One region of the Sporacetigenium sp. TC11 genome, then DNA from elsewhere that is predicted to be linked to it. Evidence: a T-box and tRNA genes for the amino acid it is inferred to sense, from the RefSeq annotation. Region 1 holds a T-box; the other holds one or more tRNA genes.

Region 1 (12,295 bases):
CCTTGCGCATAAACTAATTCTAAATAATCTTTATTTTTTAATAAGTCATCGTATTTTTCTCTTATAGGTCTTAAATTTTCCACTATAACTTCAGCAACATCAGCTTTGAAATCTCCATATCCTTTGCCTTCATACATAGCTTCTATTTCTTCTACAGATTTATTATCAAGTTTTGAATATATGCTTATAAGGTTTTTTATTCCAGGCTGTTCATCACTATTTTTAACTATTCCTATAGAATCTGTAACACAACGTTTTATTTTTCTTCTTATTGTATCAGGATCATCTACAACTAATATATAACCATTTTCATTACTATCAGACTTAGACATTTTCTTAGTTGGCTCTTGCAAGCTCATTATTCTAGATGCAACCTTTGGTATGTATGGCTCTGGTATTTTAAAAGTATCGCTATATCTATTATTAAACCTCTGGGCTAAATCCCTAGCTAATTCTAAATGTTGCTTTTGGTCTTCTCCAACTGGAACTAAGTCAGTTTGATATAATAATATATCAGCTGCCATTAGTACAGGATAAGTAAATAACCCAGCATTTAAGTTTGCCTCACTTTTCTGAGATTTTTCTTTATATTGAGTCATTCTATTTAACTCTCCCATATAAGTCATGGTATTAAGTACCCAAGCTAATTCAGTATGTGCACTAACGTGAGATTGTATAAATATAGTATTTTTATCTGGATTTAAACCACTAGCCAAATATAAAGCCAAAAGTTGCATAACGTTTGTTCTTAAATTTTTAGCTTCTTGTGGAACCGTTATGGCATGTAAATCAACTACACAATAATGGCAGTCATATTCTTCTTGAAGCTTAACCCAGTTTTGTATAGCCCCTAAATAATTTCCAAGTGTCAACTTGCCAGATGGCTGAGCACCGCTAAATATAATCTTTTTTTCGCTCATATTTTCCTCCTATATATGTAATTTTAATATTTTAATTATATCATATTTTTATGTAGTTAAACCTAATATTAGATTAACCATGATAGCATATAATATTTAAAATACAATTTTATTATGTTATAATGTACCTTATGATAAAGGGGTGATTAAATGAAAAAGATATTACTTATATTTTGTATAATATGGATGGCTATGATATTTTGGTTCTCATCACAGCCTGGAGAAATTTCATCAAATCAATCTAATTCAGCTCTACATTATCTTAAAATTATAGACAATAGATTCAATATAAGCGAAAATAAATATGTAGATAAAGGAATAAAATTCTTTAGAGATGACCTCGGCCTTATGAAACAATACAACAAAGAATATATAATAAGAAAAATAGCCCACTTTTCATTGTACTTTGGTCTAAGCTCTGTACTTATGTTATTTGGATATGTTTTTACTAAAAGCATAACATTATCTGGATTATTCGGATTTATAACATCGGTTATATATGCTTACTATGATGAAATACATCAACTCGACGTATTAGGAAGAGCTGGATCTCTAAAAGATGTGGGTATAGACTCAATAGGTGCATTCTTCGGAATAGTATTTATGGGAGCTATTTTAATAGCATTTGTTGAATTTTTAGGTTTATTTAAAAAAGATAAATATAAAAAAGCTTAGGGTATCAATATGATACCCTATTTTGTGAGCAGCGAATTTTAATTGTCGAAATCTCCGAAATTCATATTAAAACCACCTTTAGACTTTCCATAAGAATTTGGCATAGATGTATATATTCTGTCTACTAACTTAGAAAATGGCATACTTTGAAGATATACGATCCCTGGTCCTGTAAGATTAGCTAAAAATAAACCCTCTCCGCCAAATAGCACATTTTTAAATCCGCCTACAAATTGTATATCGTAATAAATACCAGGTGAAAAACCAACTATACAACCTGTATCTACTTTAAGAATTTCTCCAGCTTCAAGTCTTTTTTCTATTACAGTACCACATGAGTTTATAAATGCCAGTCCATCACCTTGTAGTTTTTGAAGTATGAAACCTTCTCCACCAAAAAATCCTGTTCCTAATTTTTTAGTAAATGCTACATCTATATCTACACCTTTTGCTGCACATAAGAAAGAATCCTTTTGACATATAAATTGTCCTCCAAATGTTCTTAAATCTATTGGTATTATCTTCCCTGGAATAGGAGATGAAAAAGCCACCTTTTCTCTTTTAATCCCTTCATTAATAAACGAAGTTATAAAAAAGCTTTCCCCAGTTAACATTTTCTTAAATCCTTTTAATATTCCTCCACCTGTAGATGTCATCATTTTTATATTATTTTCCATATAAAGCATAGCCCCTACTTCTGCTTGTACTCCTTCTCTAGGATCTAGCTCTATTTCTACAACCTGCATGTCATCTCCTAGTATATTGTAATCTATTATATCCATAATATCCCCTCCTATAAACTCTATATTATTCTATTAATTATATGTTTTATATATTCTAATTATTTACATTATAAAAGAAGTCCATATGGACTTCTTTTACTATATATGTCTTAACATATTTAAAACTATATCCTTTGAGTTATGAGCAGCTTCTTGTACGAATTCTTCATATGTTACATCAGCACTTCCATCAGCTTTATCTGACATAGCTCTTATAACAACAAATGGAACTTCATTAACGTGACAAACGTGAGCTATAGCTGCACCTTCCATTTCACCACAATATGCTCCAAGTTCATTTACTAACTTATCTTTTAATTCCTTGCTACTTATAAATATATCTCCTGTTACTACTCTACCTTTAACTACTTTATGACTTCTAACTTCTTCTTTAGTAGATTCATATGCTGCATCTATTAATTTTCCATCAGCTTTAAATATAGATGTATCCATTCTAGGTATTTCACCTATTTTATTTCCGAATACAGTAGTATCGAAATCATGATACATAGCATCTGTTGATATAACTATATCATAAACACCTAATTCATTATGTAGTGCTCCTGCAACCCCTGTATTAACAACAGAATTAACATTAAATTCACTTAATAATATTTGAGTGCAAAGTGCAGCATTTACCTTACCTATACCACATCTTACTAATACAACATCTTTATCTTCTAATTTTCCTATATAAAACTTTAGTCCACTTTTTTGTACAGTTTCCTGTATCTCCATTATTTCCTTTAGTATATCTACTTCTTCGTCCATAGCACCTATTATACCTATTTTTATCATAGTCATCCTCCTATTTAATCAATATACTTATTATTTACAAACTTTAACTATTTTACCATAAAAAATTTCAAAACAAAAGGTCCCTATTTAGGGACCTTTATAATTAGTTAGCCTTTTCTACTTTTAATCCTGTCATATGATCATTTAAATTATGCTTTTCTAAAGTTTCATCGTCTACTTTATTTATTTGTAGTGCCAAAGTTTCACTCATTATATAATCTTTGTGCTTCTCAACAGCATTAGCTATTTCATCGTCTCCATTGAAGTATATTTTTATATTATCTAATACTTGGAAATCATTTGATTTTCTTAACTGTTGAACTTTAGATATCAACTCTCTAGCATAACCTTCACTTAATAAATCTTCATTTAAAGTAGTATCAAGTATTATGAACACGTTATTTTCCATAGTTACATTGAAGCCTTCTTTAGCAGATATATTTATTAAAACACGATCTTTATTTACTTCAAAATCTTCACCATCTATATTAACATTTACAACTCCACCAGCTTCAAGTTTTGGAACTACATCAGCTGGATTAAGCTTAGCTATTTCGTTTCCAAATAACTTCATTTTAGATCCAAGTACAGGTCCTAAAACTTTGAAGTTAGGCTTTAGGCTAAAGTTCATATATTCTCCAAGATCCTTAGCAAATACAACTTCTTTAACGTTTAACTCTTCTGCTATTAATGGAACTAAATTATCTATAGTAGTTTCATATTTTCCATCAACTAATACTTTTTGTATTGGCTGACGTACCTTTATTCTTGTAGCTTCTCTTGAAGCTCTACCAAGTGTAACTAGATTCTTAACTAAGTCCATTTTTTCTTCTAATTTAGAGTCTAATAATTCATCATTTACCCTTGGATAGCTTTGTAAATGAACAGAAACTTCACCAGTTAAGTTTCTATATAATTCTTCTGATAAATATGGTGCAACTGGAGCTATCATTTTACAAAGATCTGTTAATATTTCATAAGTTGTATTATAAACTGCTTTTTTGTCTTGTGTTAACTCTGTAGCCCAGAATCTTCTTCTTGAACGTCTTATATACCAGTTAGATAAGTCTTCATTTATAAAGTCTTGTATAGCTCTAACTGATTTATTTAATTCAAATATATCTAAGTTTTCTTGAACAAATTTCTTTAGGTTGTTAAATTTAGACAATATCCATCTGTCTAATTCAGGTCTATCCTTGTATTCAACAAAGAATTCATCTGGATTTATATTGTCAGTATTAGCATATAATGTGAAGAAATTATATACATTTTTCATAGTTCCTAAGAACTTACTTTGAACTTCTTTTAATCCATCTAAATCAAATCTAGTTGGAGTCCATGGTGGAGACACATACAATAAGTACCATCTTAATGCATCTGCTCCATAGCTATCAAATAATTCAAATGGATTTACTGTATTACCTCTTGACTTACTCATTTTCTTTCCATCTTTATCAAGAACTAAGTCATTAACTAAAACTCTCTTATACGGAGGTTTTCCTGTAACAAGTGTAGATACAGCAAGTAATGAATAGAACCATCCTCTAGTTTGGTCTATACCTTCACATATATAGTCAGCTGGGAATAATTCGTCAAATCTTTCTTTGTTTTCAAATGGATAGTGATGTTGGGCAAATGGCATAGCTCCACTATCAAACCAACAGTCTATAACATCAGTAACTCTAGTCATAGTACCATCACATTTTTCACATTTTATATGTATATCATCAACATATGGTCTATGTAATTCTACAGATTCATCTATATTTTCTATAGCTTTTTCTGCTAATTCTTTTCTAGATCCTATAGATTCCTTATGGCCACATTCACAAGTCCATATATTAAGAGGAGTTCCCCAATATCTACTTCTAGATATAGCCCAGTCATTTAAGTTTTCTAACCAGTTTCCAAATCTCTTTTCTCCTACAAAAGATGGATACCACTCAACAGAGTTGTTGTTTGCTATTAATTGATCTTTTACCTTTGTCACTTCTATATACCAGCTTGGCTTAGCATAGTATACTAATGGGGTTTGACATCTCCAGCAGTGAGGGTAGTTATGAACAACTTTTTCTTTTTTGAATAACTTATTTTCACTATGTAACCATTTTATTATGTCTACGTCTAAACCGTCCTCCATAACAAATCTACCTTCCCATGGAGTAGTTGTAAACTTACCACTTTCATCAACAGGTTGTATAACTGGTAAATCATATTTTCTACCTAAGTTATAGTCATCTTCACCAAATGCTGGAGCTGTATGAACTATACCAGTACCATCTTCAGTAGTTACATAATCAGCAACTCCTATAAAGAATGCTTTCTTATCAGTTTTTACAAAAGGCATTAATTGTTCATATTCAACACCTTCTAAATCTTGACCTTTCATTTCTTCTAATACTTCAAATTCTCCACCTATAACCTTAGGAGCTAAAGTTTTTTCTACATAGTATACTTCATCATTTGCCTTAACCTTTAGATATGTTTCCTTTGGGTTAACAGCAAGTGCTACGTTTGAAGGTAGAGTCCATGGAGTAGTTGTCCATGCTAAGAAATACTCATTTTCTGCATCTTTTCTTTTGAACTTAGCTACAACTGTATTAGTCTTAACTTCTTTATATCCTTGTGCAACTTCATGAGATGCAAGACCTGTCCCACATCTTGGACAGTATGGAAGTATTTTATGACCTTCATATATTAAGCCTTTTTTATTAATTTGATCTAATATCCACCATACAGACTCTATATAGTTGTTATCTAGAGTTATATATGGATTATCTAAATCTATTTCATATGCCATACGTCTAGTCATTTCTCTCCATTGTTTTTCATAAGAGAAAACTGACTCTCTACATTTCTCATTAAATTTATCTATTCCATAACTTTCTATAGCTTGTTTATCAGAAAGTCCTAATTGTTTTTCAACTTCTATTTCAACAGGAAGACCATGAGTATCCCATCCTGCTTTTCTCTTAACTTGATATCCACTCATTGTTTTATATCTACATACAGAATCTTTTAGCGTTCTAGCTAAAACATGGTGTATACCTGGTTTACCATTAGCTGTAGGAGGACCTTCATAGAATACGAAACTAGGGTCATTTTCTCCTTTTTCTATTGTTTTATCTAGTATGTTAACTTCATCCCAGTATTTTGAGATATTAGCTTCTGCCTCTTTAACAGAATTATCTACTAGTGGTTTAAATCTTGCCATAATATCACCCTTTCTTTTATCTTTGTATTTATTTTTTGCATTAAAAAACCTCGCCCCCACAAAGGGACGAGGTATTCTCGCGTTACCACCCTAATTTTGTATATAGGTATAGCTTATCTATATACAACACTCATTTAATATAACGGTTTTCACCGGCACAGCTTAATGAATTATAATAATCGTTCAGCCTGCAGCTTAAGAGTGATCTTCAACTTTATAGATTTACTGGTTCTCAGCTTACCCAGCTCTCTGTAAAAACATTTAAAGTTTACTTTCTCCATCATAGCTTTTAATTTATTATTTTATGTTTGTATTTTAAATTTTATGATATTTTTATGTGTTCGTCAATATTATTTACTCGACATTTTTAACTAAATTTCGATTATCCTCTAATCCTAGGTTTGATCCTACTTCATCGAAGATTTCATCTATGTTTCTCATTTCATCTTCTAACAACGATTTAAATTTATTTCTAAATATTTTAAATTCCTTTAATAGAGAATCATATTCTTTTCTTATTTCTATAACTTGATTGTTGCCTTGTTCTATTATTTGTCTTGCTCTAAGCTCTGCTTCTTCAACTATTATTTGAGCTTTTTTATTTGCAGCATTACACGTATCTTCAGCTGCACCTTGAGCAGTTATTAAAGTAGCTTTTAAAGTATCTTCAATATTTTTATATCTAGAAACTTGATCTTGATATAAATTTATCTTATCCTTTAAATCAAGGTTTTCTTTGTATAATTTTTCAAAATCTTCTTTTACTATATCTAAAAATTCATCTACTTCTTCTTCTTTATATCCTCTTAACCCTTTTTTAAACTCTTTATTTTCTATTTCTATTGGTGTTAGCACGGGTACTCCCCCTTTATATTATGATTTTAGCTTTAACTTTAAGCCTACCCTTTTTTGTATAATCTCCTATTTGAGAAACTATAGCTCTTCCTTGGCCTCTAACAGATATTATACAATTTTCTTTTATGCTTTTAGATGCAGAAGTTATCTTTTCATAATCTACAAAAACCTTTTCGGAGTTTATATAATTTGAACTTTCTTGCCTCGATATATTATAAATACCGCTTATAATAGTATCTAGTCTATCAGACGCTGCTGTAAAATTAACTTCCTTGTATTCAGGTTCGCTATATATAAGATTATCTAAATCTATTTCTTCTAAAGAAATTGTATTGTTGCCAACCTTCTCTAGATTTAAAACTATATAATCACATATATCTTCACAAACTACAACTTGACAGAAGTTTTCATGAATTAATATATCTCCTATTTTTTCCCTTTTAATTCCAAGGCCAAGTAAAGAACCTAAATAATCTCTATGAGACACTTTTCTAAATTTAAAATTTCCACTTATTTTAATAGCCTTAATTGGCTTATTTATATCTTCTTCATTAACATAAAAAGGGTAGATATAAATAAGCTTTCTTTCGGCTTTCTCATATCCACCATATACACTATAACTAATATTATCTATAGCATTTAATGCTGCTATTGCATTTTTAAGTTCATATGGATTTAAAAATTCGCTATATCTATAATCGTAATTTTTCAAAACACCTATAGATTTATCTATAACCTTATATATTTTATTTTTAAGTTCTATATCTTTTATATGATTTGTCAGTATATTTTTATCAATCATAAAAACTACTATAACATTGGAAGTACAATGTTACCTATAGTTTGTAAAAGCAATAATGCTATTACAGGTGAAAAGTCTATAGGACTGTTGAAAAACTTGAACATAAGATCTCTTATAGGACCTATTATTGGTTCTGTAACTTTATAAACAAAGGCACTTAATTTAGTACCTCTGCTATTTGGAAACCAAGACATAAGGGCTCTAACTACTATCATCCACTCTATAAACTCTAAAAATAAACGTAAAGCGCTTTTTATAGTCTCCATATTTATTCTCCTTTATTATTTATTTTGCCATGGGAATAAAACTTTTGTTTCTAATTCTTTTTTCATATTTGCATCAATATCTACATTACTTGGAGCTAATATAAATATTGCCTTAGATACCTTTTGAATACTTCCATCTAAAACGTATACAGCGCCACTTATAAAGTGAAATATAGACTTACGCATTTCAGGATCATCTAAATTTTCTAAATTAACTATAACAGCCTTTCTGTGCTTTAAGTGATCTGCTATAGCTGGAGCCTCATCATAACTCTTTGGTTCAAATATTACAACCTTCATTTGAGTAGTAGCATGTATATTTAATATTTTGCCATTTTTTCCTGCATTTTGTGTGTTAAAGTGTGGTACCAAGTCATCATCAGCTACATCTTCTAATTCATAATCGTCTTCAACTATTTCTTCTACTTCTTCCTCAGTTACCCACTTTTTTATTTTCGTTATCAATCCTTCACCCATTTTAAAAAACCTCCCTCATTGTCTTTAAACAAACAGATATACTCATATCTTATTAAATGTCGTAGTTTCTTTCCCCAAATATAGACGTTCCAACCCTAACCATGTTTGAACCTTCTTCTATTGCTATTTTAAAATCATTGCTCATGCCCATTGAAAGATAATCAATATCTACATTTTCAATATTAAGTGACTTTATTTCATTTGAAAGTGATTTTAACTCCTTAAAAACCCATCTAGTTTCTTCAGGATTATCAGAATGCATCGCCATAGTCATAAGACCCTTTATTTTTATATGTTTGTAATTAGATACAACATCTTTTATAAAAGGTATAACATCTTCCTTATTTAAGCCGTGCTTACTTTCTTCATTAGAAATATTTACTTGAACTAAACAGTTAATGATTCTATCTATACCTTGTGCTCTTTTTTCTATTTCATCACACAATGATTTTCTATCTAATGAGTGTATCATATGTACCTTGTCTATTATGTACTTAACTTTGTTAGTTTGTAAAGTACCTATAAGATGCCATTTTACTTTGTCGCCTATTGCCTCATACTTTCTTACTAATTCCTGAGGCTTATTTTCACCAACATGAGTTATACCTAATTTTATTGCTTCTTCAATAACTGGTATATCTACAGTTTTAGTTACCCCTATTAATACGATATTATCAATATCTTTTTTTGCTTTTTCACAAGCATCTTTTATATCACCTTTAACTATTTCTAAGTTTTGTCTTAAAAAATTCAATTTATCACCTACTTTATCTTTTGTCCTTCTTTAACCTTACTAGGCTTTAAAAGTATTTCGTCATGTAAATCTACTGTTTTTAATCCATTTGATTTTATAGTTAAATAACTCAACACAATAAAATCGTCATTTTCTCCAGAAACTCCTTGTAACTCAACAAATTCAACATTACCAGTTTCTGAAATTCTATATACTCCTTTTTTACTATCCTTTGTAATTATGGCATCTTTAGGAATTTTTATTCCTTCCAGTTGCTTATATATTATATCAAATTCTAAGACCCTTGTATCATAAATTTTCCTATTTTGTTGACTAATTTCAAATATTGCTATATTTTTACTATTTTTATCTTTATATTTATCATAAACCATAGCATCTAATTTAATATCTTTATTTGCTAATTTTACATTGTCTCCTACTTTGAATTTTTTAAATTCACTATTATCTAAAACTACTGCTAAATAAAAGTTGTGATTGTTTATAACCTTTAAAATAGGATCGCCTAGCTTTACTTTTTTGTCTTCTTTTATTAAATTAGGTTTATTTTCTATATTTTTAAGGATATCAAAATTTAACTTGTCCATATTTTCATAAGTTAAATCATCTTCAAATCCATCTGCATTAAAAGACACTATTCCAGAATTACGTGCCAAAACAAATTCTGTATATTTATCTATTTTATTTTCAAGTATTTCTTTTTCAGATTCCATATTTTCTATATTTGTCGCTGCAACACTATTGTTTTGTATACTGTTTTTCTTATTTACTAAAGATATTATCTCTTCCTTGTTCTCTTTCAAATTAAATATATCTTTACTTAAAGATTTAGATTGTACTTCATTAGTTATCCTTTCTATATCAGAGTTTATACTTTCTATATCATTTGATAAAATTCCATTTGAACCTTTTTTAATATCTTTTATTTCTTTTTCTAGATTTTCTATTTCAGTTTCTACTTTTTCATCTACGTCTTTTTTATATATCGTTGCAACTTTATAACCCCTTTGTATTCTACTTCCTTCATCTGTATTTGGCTTTACAGTTCCAGAGTATTCTGCAAATATAACTTGTTCATCTCTAATAACTACAGCTTCCTTTGTAATCTTCTCTTCTACACTTCCATTTTCAGCTATAGTAGTCGGTATTGTACCATTTATAAAAAAGCTAAATACATTTGCTATTATATAAATAAAAACTCCTGCAACAAAAATGTTTGTGTATTTTATCCTTAGTTTCTTTTTATTTTTCTTCAAAAAGGTTCCCCCCAAAAAACAATATATAACTATAATAATTCTTCAATATAATATACATATCCTTTTAAAAATACAATATTATAGATATTTTCCATATAGCCAAAAAATCCTAGGCACAATGCCTAGGATTTATAATACTATTTTTAAAGATTAGTCATTACCTTTAACTTTTTTATTTCTTGCTTCCCAGAAAGTAGCATTTTTTATACCTAATTTAATAGGGTCAAAAGTCATATCATCTCTATGAATACCTGCTTTTTGTTGAGCTTCATAATCTTTTAAACAAGCTAGTGCTGGCTTAGCCATTATTAATATAGCTATAATGTTTAACCATGCCATTAATCCAACACCTATATCACCCATTGTCCATGCTAATGCAGCAGTTTTTATAGTACCATAGAATGTAGATCCTAATATTACTAATCTTAATATATGTGTCATTACTTTTGTATTATTTGTTTTAAATACTCTATTACATAAATAAGTTATATTAGTTTCTGACATGTAGTAATATGCCATTAATGTAGTAAATGCAAAGAAGAATAATGCTATAGCAACGAATGCTCCACCAAATCCTGGTATAAACTTATCTATTGCTATTTGAGTAAATGCAGGACCAAATTCAACACCTGGTAAGTTTTCAGTTATAAATCCACCATTTGGACTTACTACATTGTAGCTTCCAGTCATTAATATCATAAAGCCTGTAGCTGAACATACGAACAATGTATCAACATATACTGAGAATGCTTGAACGAAACCTTGTTTAGCTGGGTGATTAACTTCTGCAGCTGCTGCAGCATGTGGTCCAGTACCTTGACCAGCTTCATTTGAGTATATACCTCTTTTAACACCCCAAGCTATAGTAGAACCTAATATACCAGCAAATGCTTGTTCTCCACCAAATGCAGATCTAAATACTAAAGATATAACATCTGGTAATTGACCTATATTAAGAATTATTATTATTATAGCCATTAATATATAAGCGCCTGCCATAAAAGGAACTATAAATTCAGCAGAAGAAGCTATTCTTTTTAACCCGCCATATATTATTGCTGCTAATAATACAACTAATATTCCACCTGTTACAACTGTGCTTACTCCAAATGCATTTTGAACACCTACTGCTATAGAGTTAGATTGAACACCTGGTAAGAAGAATCCCATTGCTATAACTGTAGCTACTGCAAAAGTTATTCCATACCATTTTTGCCCCATACCCTTTTCTATATAGTACGCTGGACCTCCACGGTATTGACCGTCTGCTTCTTCTTTGTATACCTGACCTAATACTGATTCAACAAATGCTGATCCTGCACCTAGGAATGCTATAGCCCACATCCAAAACAGTGCTCCTGGTCCCCCCATAGCTATTGCAGTTGCAACCCCTGCTATGTTACCAGTACCAACACGACCAGCAAGTGAAACACATATTGCTTGGAAAGATGATATCCCTTGTTCTGATTTTTCACCTTTTAATAATAAAATTATCATTT
Region 2 (6,592 bases), on a different contig from region 1:
GTTAAAAATGAAAGAAAAAATTGTATTAGCATATTCTGGTGGTTTAGATACATCTATAATAGTACCTTGGTTAAAAGAAAATTATGACATGGAAGTTATTGCGGCTTGTGCAAATGTAGGTCAAGAAGAAGATATGGATGCTGTAGAAAAGAAAGCTTATATAAGTGGAGCTTCTAAAGTTTATATAGAAGATTTAACTGAAGAATTTGTAACAGAAGCTCTTTATAAAGCTATAAAAGCAGAAGTTAAGTATGAGGGGAAATATTTACTTGGAACTTCTTTAGCAAGACCTATAATAGCTAAAAAGTTAGTTGAAATAGCTCATAAAGAAGGGGCAAAGTATATATGCCACGGATGCACAGGTAAGGGAAATGACCAAGTTAGATTTGAGTCAGCAATAGCAGCACTTGACCCAACTATAAAAATAATAGCTCCTTGGAGAGTATGGGATATAAAATCAAGAGAAGATGCTATAGAATACGCTGCACAAAAGGAAATAGCTATATCAGTTACAAAGGAAAAGATATATTCAGTAGATGCTAACCTTTGGCATATATCTACTGAAGGTGGAGACATAGAATGTCTAGAAAATGAACATAATAAAGATGTATATAAAAAATGCGTTGACCCTGAGGATGCACCAGATACTCCTGAGTATATAGAAATATACTTTGAAAAAGGTGTACCTAAGAAAATAAATGGAAAAGAAATTGCTCCCGTAGAACTTGTAAAAAATCTAAATGATTTAGGAGCTAAACATGGTATAGGTATTATAGATATACTAGAAAACAGACTAGTAGGTATGAAATCAAGAGGAGTATACGAAACTCCAGGTGGTACTATATTATATGAAGCACATAATATCTTAGAAAGTGCAACTTTAGAAAAAGATACACTTCATTTCAAACAAATAGTATCTATGAAGTATGCTGAGTTAATTTACAATGGTTTATGGTTTGGCGGATTAAAAGAATCAATAGATGCATTTGTTGAAAAAACACAAGAAAATGTAACTGGTACTGTAAAAGTTAAGTTATACAAAGGAAATATAAAACCAGCAGGTATATTTACTGAAAATGCATTATATGACCATGGTATTTCATCTTTTGGTAATAGTGAACTTTATGATCATAAAGATGCTGAAGGATTTATAAACTTATTTAGTTTACCACTTAAGATAAAATCTATGAAAACTAACAAGTAGGTGATAATATGAAACTTTGGGGCGGCAGATTTAAGAATTCAGAAAGTAAACTAATGGAGGATTTCAATTCCTCCCTTGGTTTTGACAAAAGAATGTACTTTGAAGATATAACTGGAAGTATAGCACATGTAAATATGCTTTGTAGTTGTAATATATTAAATGAAGAAGAAGCAAATAAGATAAAAGAAGGCCTCAGTGGTATATTGGCTGATATAGAAAATGGAAGTCTTATTATAGAAGGTGACTACGAAGATATTCATTCATTTGTTGAAACTAACCTTATAAAAAGAATAGGCGAACTAGGTAAAAAACTTCATACAGCTAGAAGTAGAAATGACCAAGTAGCTGTGGATACAAAGATGTATGCTAGAAAATACGCTTATTCAATTGTGAATAAAATAGATGAACTACTTTTAACTATAAAAAAATTAGGGGACAAAAATCCTTATATAATGCCAGGATATACTCATTTACAAAGAGCTCAAGTTGTTACATTTAAATATCACGTTATGGCTTATTATTCTATGTTCCTTAGAGATAAAAAGAGAATATTAAACTCAATAGATATGCTAAATGAAAATCCACTTGGGTGTTGTGCATTAGCTGGAACTACTTATGATATAGATAGAAGTGTAACTACAAAGTTGCTTAGCTTTTATAAACCTGTAGATAACTATTTAGATGGTGTTTCAGATAGAGATTATTTAATAGAAATGATGAGTAATTTTTCTTTAATAATGATGCATTTATCTAGATTGAGTGAAGAGCTAATACTGTTTAGTTCTAAGGAATTTGAATTTGTAACTATGAGTGATGAATTTTCAACTGGTTCATCAATAATGCCACAAAAGAAAAATCCAGATGCATGTGAACTTATAAGAGGTAAATGTGGAAGGGTATATGGAGACTTGATGGCACTTCTTACTACTATGAAGGGATTACCTCTTGCTTATAATAAAGATATGCAAGAAGATAAAGAATCTTTCTTTGATTCGTTAGATACAACTATAGCATGTTTATCAGTTATGAATGGGGTATTAGATACATTAACTGTAAATAAGGACAAGATGTTAAAGGCTGTTAAAAAAGGATTTTTAAATGCTACAGAAGTTGCGGATTATTTAGTTAAAGAAGGATTGGAATTTAGAAATGCACACAAAGTAGTTGGAAATATAGTTTTATACTGTGAAGAGAACAATAAAAATATAGAAGATCTAACGATGGATGAATTTTTAACATTTAGTAATTTATTTAAAGAAGATATTTATCCATATATAGATTATAACAACATATTAAAACAAGGTATAAAAAAGTATATATAATTCATAGGACTACAATAATAGTAGTCCTAATTTTTTTAAAAAAATATAAATTTTTTTGAAAAAATAATATTGACCACATATAAAAAAGGTGATATTATATAACTTGTCAAGCGATACAAAAAATATGCTAGTGTGGCTCAACGGTAGAGCAGCTGACTTGTAATCAGCAGGTTGTAGGTTCGATTCCTATCACTAGCTCCATATGCGGGTGTGGCGGAATTGGCAGACGCACCAGACTTAGGATCTGGCGCCTTGTGCGTGGGGGTTCAAGTCCCTCCACCCGCACCATAATAAAACGGAGAGGTGTCCGAGTGGTTTAAGGAGCTGGTCTTGAAAACCAGTGACTCCGCAAGGGGCCGTGGGTTCGAATCCCACCCTCTCCGCCATTTTTTTATTTTTGGACCTTTAGCTCAGTTGGTTAGAGCGCCCGGCTCATAACCGGTAGGTCTGGGGTTCGAGTCCCTGAAGGTCCACCAAAAATAGGGGTGTAGCTCAGCTGGTAGAGCGTCGGTCTCCAAAACCGTGCGCCGGGGGTTCGAATCCCTCCACCCCTGCCAATATAATAATGTATATAAAAAGAATTTGTCACTGACAAGTTCTTTTTTTGTTTTTAAAATAAATATAGTGGAATATAAGTGATCTTTTTTTCGTACAATTATATAAAGATTATTATACGAGGGGGATAATAGAATGAAATTATCAGAGTTAAAGGATAAAATTATAAAGGGTCAGAATATGGGTGCAGAAGTAGTATGTATAAATAAAGGACAAGAACTATGGGGTATAAAGGGGATTCTAGAACACTATAGATCTGGGAATTTAATGTTATGTGGATGTAAAGAAGACTCTATAAGTACTGTAGATTTTATTAAACTTGTAGATAAAACACTAGATGCATCTGGAGATTCTGATGTGAAAATAGTAGTTGTTGATCCATTATTAATAGAAGACAAAGATATTGAAAATATAAAATATGTACAATTTGCTCAGATAGACGATATAAAAATGATATTTATAAGTATTGAGAATAATATTTAATTATTATGACCATAATCGATATATACTAAAAGTTTATAGGGGTGAATAAAATGAGAAAAGGTATTAAGAAATTAGGAATATCGTTGTTAATTGTAATTTTTTCGGGTATGGGGTTATACTGGTATTCTAGCATAGAAGCACATCCAAAAAGTGTTGTTAGTTCAGAAACTGATACAAAAACAGAAGTTATAGTTGAAGAATCAAAAGTTGCAGTTGATGAACCAAAAAGTGGTAGTGAAGATATCAAAAAACAAGATGAAACTGTTAATATAAACAATGAAAATTTAATTGAAAGTAATAAAGCAAATAAGGATTTAAATGAAGTTAATAATCAAAATATTAAAAAAGAATTCACTGTTGAAGATGCCAAAAATTTACTAATACAGTATAATTCCAATGTTGATTATATATATCAAGGCGATGAAACAATGTTTAAAGAAGTTTTACAAGATAAAGGATATAAGGGGTATTTATTCTTGCCAAATGTAGATGGAGATATTGGATTTTTTGTAGACAAATATAATGGAGATATATATAAATTCCATCCAAGTGGATATATGGAAAAAATATAAAAGAAAGCCTACTTTAAATAAGTAGGCTTATTTTATTTAAGATACTTTTTTGTTTTTTCTTTATTATATTTTAGAAAATTATTGTACTTAACTAATTTTTCTAAAAGATCTAATATATGATTTATAAAATCCTCATTAGTTTTATCTAGGTTGTATGCTTTTATATATAAAGATAGTAATTCATCATAGATATTTTTATTTTTAATATAGTATATTACACTTTTAAATCTTTCGGTTGTAGGGTTTTTTGCATTTTTATTCTTACTTTTATTCATTGTAAAATGCGATAAATCCATTCCGTAATTTTTCTTTTTTTGAATGTTTATTATGGAAGCCAATCGAATTCCTTTATAATAGTAAAACATGGGATTGTTAGGGTTTAGCTTTATTAATTCGTCGTATAACTTTAATCCTTCATCATCAAAGTTATAGTGCCTAGTTATAATACTTTCGCTATTAGGATCGTATATAAAATTTGCTTCACAGTCTATTATAGAAATATGCGTTTTTACATAATTAAAAAATATTTCTTCTTCTTTTAACTTCCAAACCTCTTGGAGTTCTTTTTTTGATTTTACTAGATTAAGTATTTTACGACAGTAATTTAATGCTTGGGAATACATCTTTTCATATTTTATATTGGTATCTTTAAGTATATACTGTATATATTTATCGTATATATTACATAGTTCATTTAAATATAAATAAATTTCTCTAGACTCATCTCCATAAATTATATTTAGGATTTTTAACTTTTCATCTAAAGATTTAAAAGCTATATCTATATATTCATTATCAACTAGTATTTCACTAGATAAATAAAAATCTATTTTATTTTTATCAAAATGTTCATCTATTATAAGCGAATAACAAACTAAAGCATAATCATAAAGATTTGATTCTTGTAGTAATTTGGCTTTCTCAAATAAAAATAAGTATTTATTTTGAGGTTCAATTTCTAAACATTCATCTAATATATCTATTAAATCTATACGTCTATCTTGTATAGAAGTGAATACAATTGGTGAGTTAAGTGAATTAGATATATATATATCGTCTCCTTGAAACTTATTTTGCCCAAATGAAAATTTGTCAGTTTTAATATCATTTAACAATTTAGATATTAAAGATATTAAGTTTATATACCCTGGAAATCTAACTAAACTATTGAGATGATTTATTTTTAGCTGTATATTGAATAAATTTTTATAATCTCGTCTATTGAATAGAATTTCTCTTATATAATTTATACAATCCTTGTATTCTAACATACCTGAAAAAGGTATATCAGAAATATCAGTTTCGTATGATACTTTTACATAATGTATATAACTTCTGAAATCAAGGTCATTAATGCCTAATGAATAGTATATATCAAAACATTGTAATAGGTCTACCAGTAAATTATCATAGTTTTTACCTTCATAATTTTTTTTGCAATCAGTAGTTACTTTATCTAAAAGCCTAATAGAACTAAATTTTGCATCATCAAATAATGTTTTAGACAATTCAAGATATTTTTTTGCATCAAAACAATTTAGTATTACTTCTTCAAATTTATTTTGCTTTTGTAATATCAACCCCTTGAATTCATATATATCCAAATATTGTTTGCTTATATTTTCACCGTTGACGTTATCTAATATTTCACTTAGACATTTTAAGGCTTCATCGAGCATATTGCTTTTATAAAAACATCTAGAGAGCCAATAGTAAGTCCAAATTTCATTAGATAGACTTAAAGACATTTTATAACTTTCTATGGCCTTAGGATATTGATTTTTGGACTCGTAACATATTCCTAATAAAAAATAAGTTGATTTATCGTTTGGATTTAATAGTATAACATCTTTAAGCATGATTATGGCATCTGAAAATGTATAAGAATAGTTAAATATAGATATTGATTCTGTATCCGTATACTTAATATTCCCGTGTAGTCTTAAAAAACCTTCGTAACATTTTAGGATATTATCAAATCTATACTTAAGTTCTTCGTCGTATTCAATATCGTTAATATAGGTAATGGCATAGTCAAAGATTTTTTTATAATAAATAGTTATATCTTCTATTTTATTTGCTTTCTCTACGTTATTTGTTATATAACTGATTAATGATTCTACGCTAAATGTTGATAGTCCTATATAACTCATATTCTCACCTCTCATCTTCATTTCTAGATGTAGTAACGACAAAACTCGAGTAGATAGTTTCCAATTTCTTTACATAATATGAAGACTTTATATAAGTATAGAAGCTATTTTCATCTAGTTCATTATTTATATTTGTTTTAGAAGTTTGCATATTTAATTCTAGCATTTTGAAAAGTTCTAATAATTCTTCATAATCAACTTTATCTTGATTTTGTAAAACTTTATCTATTTTTTCATATATATATTTATTTTCCAATAATTGTCCTCCTTTAATTTATAAAAGATTTAAGTATGGTCTTTATT

The links. A T-box is a leader RNA that pairs with one kind of tRNA and senses whether it is charged. The one in region 1 lies ahead of ileS (isoleucine--tRNA ligase), so its partner is inferred to be a tRNA-Ile.
Region 2: it encodes a tRNA-Ile, which carries the amino acid that the T-box ahead of ileS (isoleucine--tRNA ligase) is inferred to sense. The anticodon was not compared.

What each region holds. Positions count from the first base shown of each region.
Region 1 covers NZ_JBYVNY010000001.1:410,852-423,146, forward strand. The annotation lists gene trpS (tryptophan--tRNA ligase) at 1-920, opposite strand, end outside; gene ACUSRV_RS02025 (VanZ family protein) at 1,071-1,595, shown strand; gene ACUSRV_RS02030 (TIGR00266 family protein) at 1,634-2,377, opposite strand; gene ACUSRV_RS02035 (5'-methylthioadenosine/adenosylhomocysteine nucleosidase) at 2,477-3,175, opposite strand; gene ileS (isoleucine--tRNA ligase) at 3,279-6,389, opposite strand; T-box leader at 6,449-6,682, opposite strand; gene ACUSRV_RS02045 (DivIVA domain-containing protein) at 6,744-7,244, opposite strand; gene ACUSRV_RS02050 (YlmH family RNA-binding protein) at 7,258-8,046, opposite strand; gene ACUSRV_RS02055 (YggT family protein) at 8,055-8,312, opposite strand; gene ACUSRV_RS02060 (cell division protein SepF) at 8,328-8,789, opposite strand; gene ACUSRV_RS02065 (YggS family pyridoxal phosphate-dependent enzyme) at 8,842-9,543, opposite strand; gene ACUSRV_RS02070 (hypothetical protein) at 9,552-10,796, opposite strand; gene ACUSRV_RS02075 (alanine/glycine:cation symporter family protein) at 10,947-12,295, opposite strand, start outside.
Region 2 covers NZ_JBYVNY010000011.1:337-6,928, reverse strand. The annotation lists gene ACUSRV_RS13815 (argininosuccinate synthase) at 8-1,204, shown strand; gene argH (argininosuccinate lyase) at 1,213-2,526, shown strand; tRNA gene ACUSRV_RS13805 (tRNA-Thr) at 2,653-2,727, shown strand; tRNA gene ACUSRV_RS13800 (tRNA-Leu) at 2,731-2,814, shown strand; tRNA gene ACUSRV_RS13795 (tRNA-Ser) at 2,824-2,912, shown strand; tRNA gene ACUSRV_RS13790 (tRNA-Ile) at 2,926-3,002, shown strand; tRNA gene ACUSRV_RS13785 (tRNA-Trp) at 3,008-3,083, shown strand; gene ACUSRV_RS13780 (hypothetical protein) at 3,217-3,564, shown strand; gene ACUSRV_RS13775 (hypothetical protein) at 3,615-4,136, shown strand; gene ACUSRV_RS13770 (tetratricopeptide repeat protein) at 4,169-6,289, opposite strand; gene ACUSRV_RS13765 (hypothetical protein) at 6,294-6,545, opposite strand.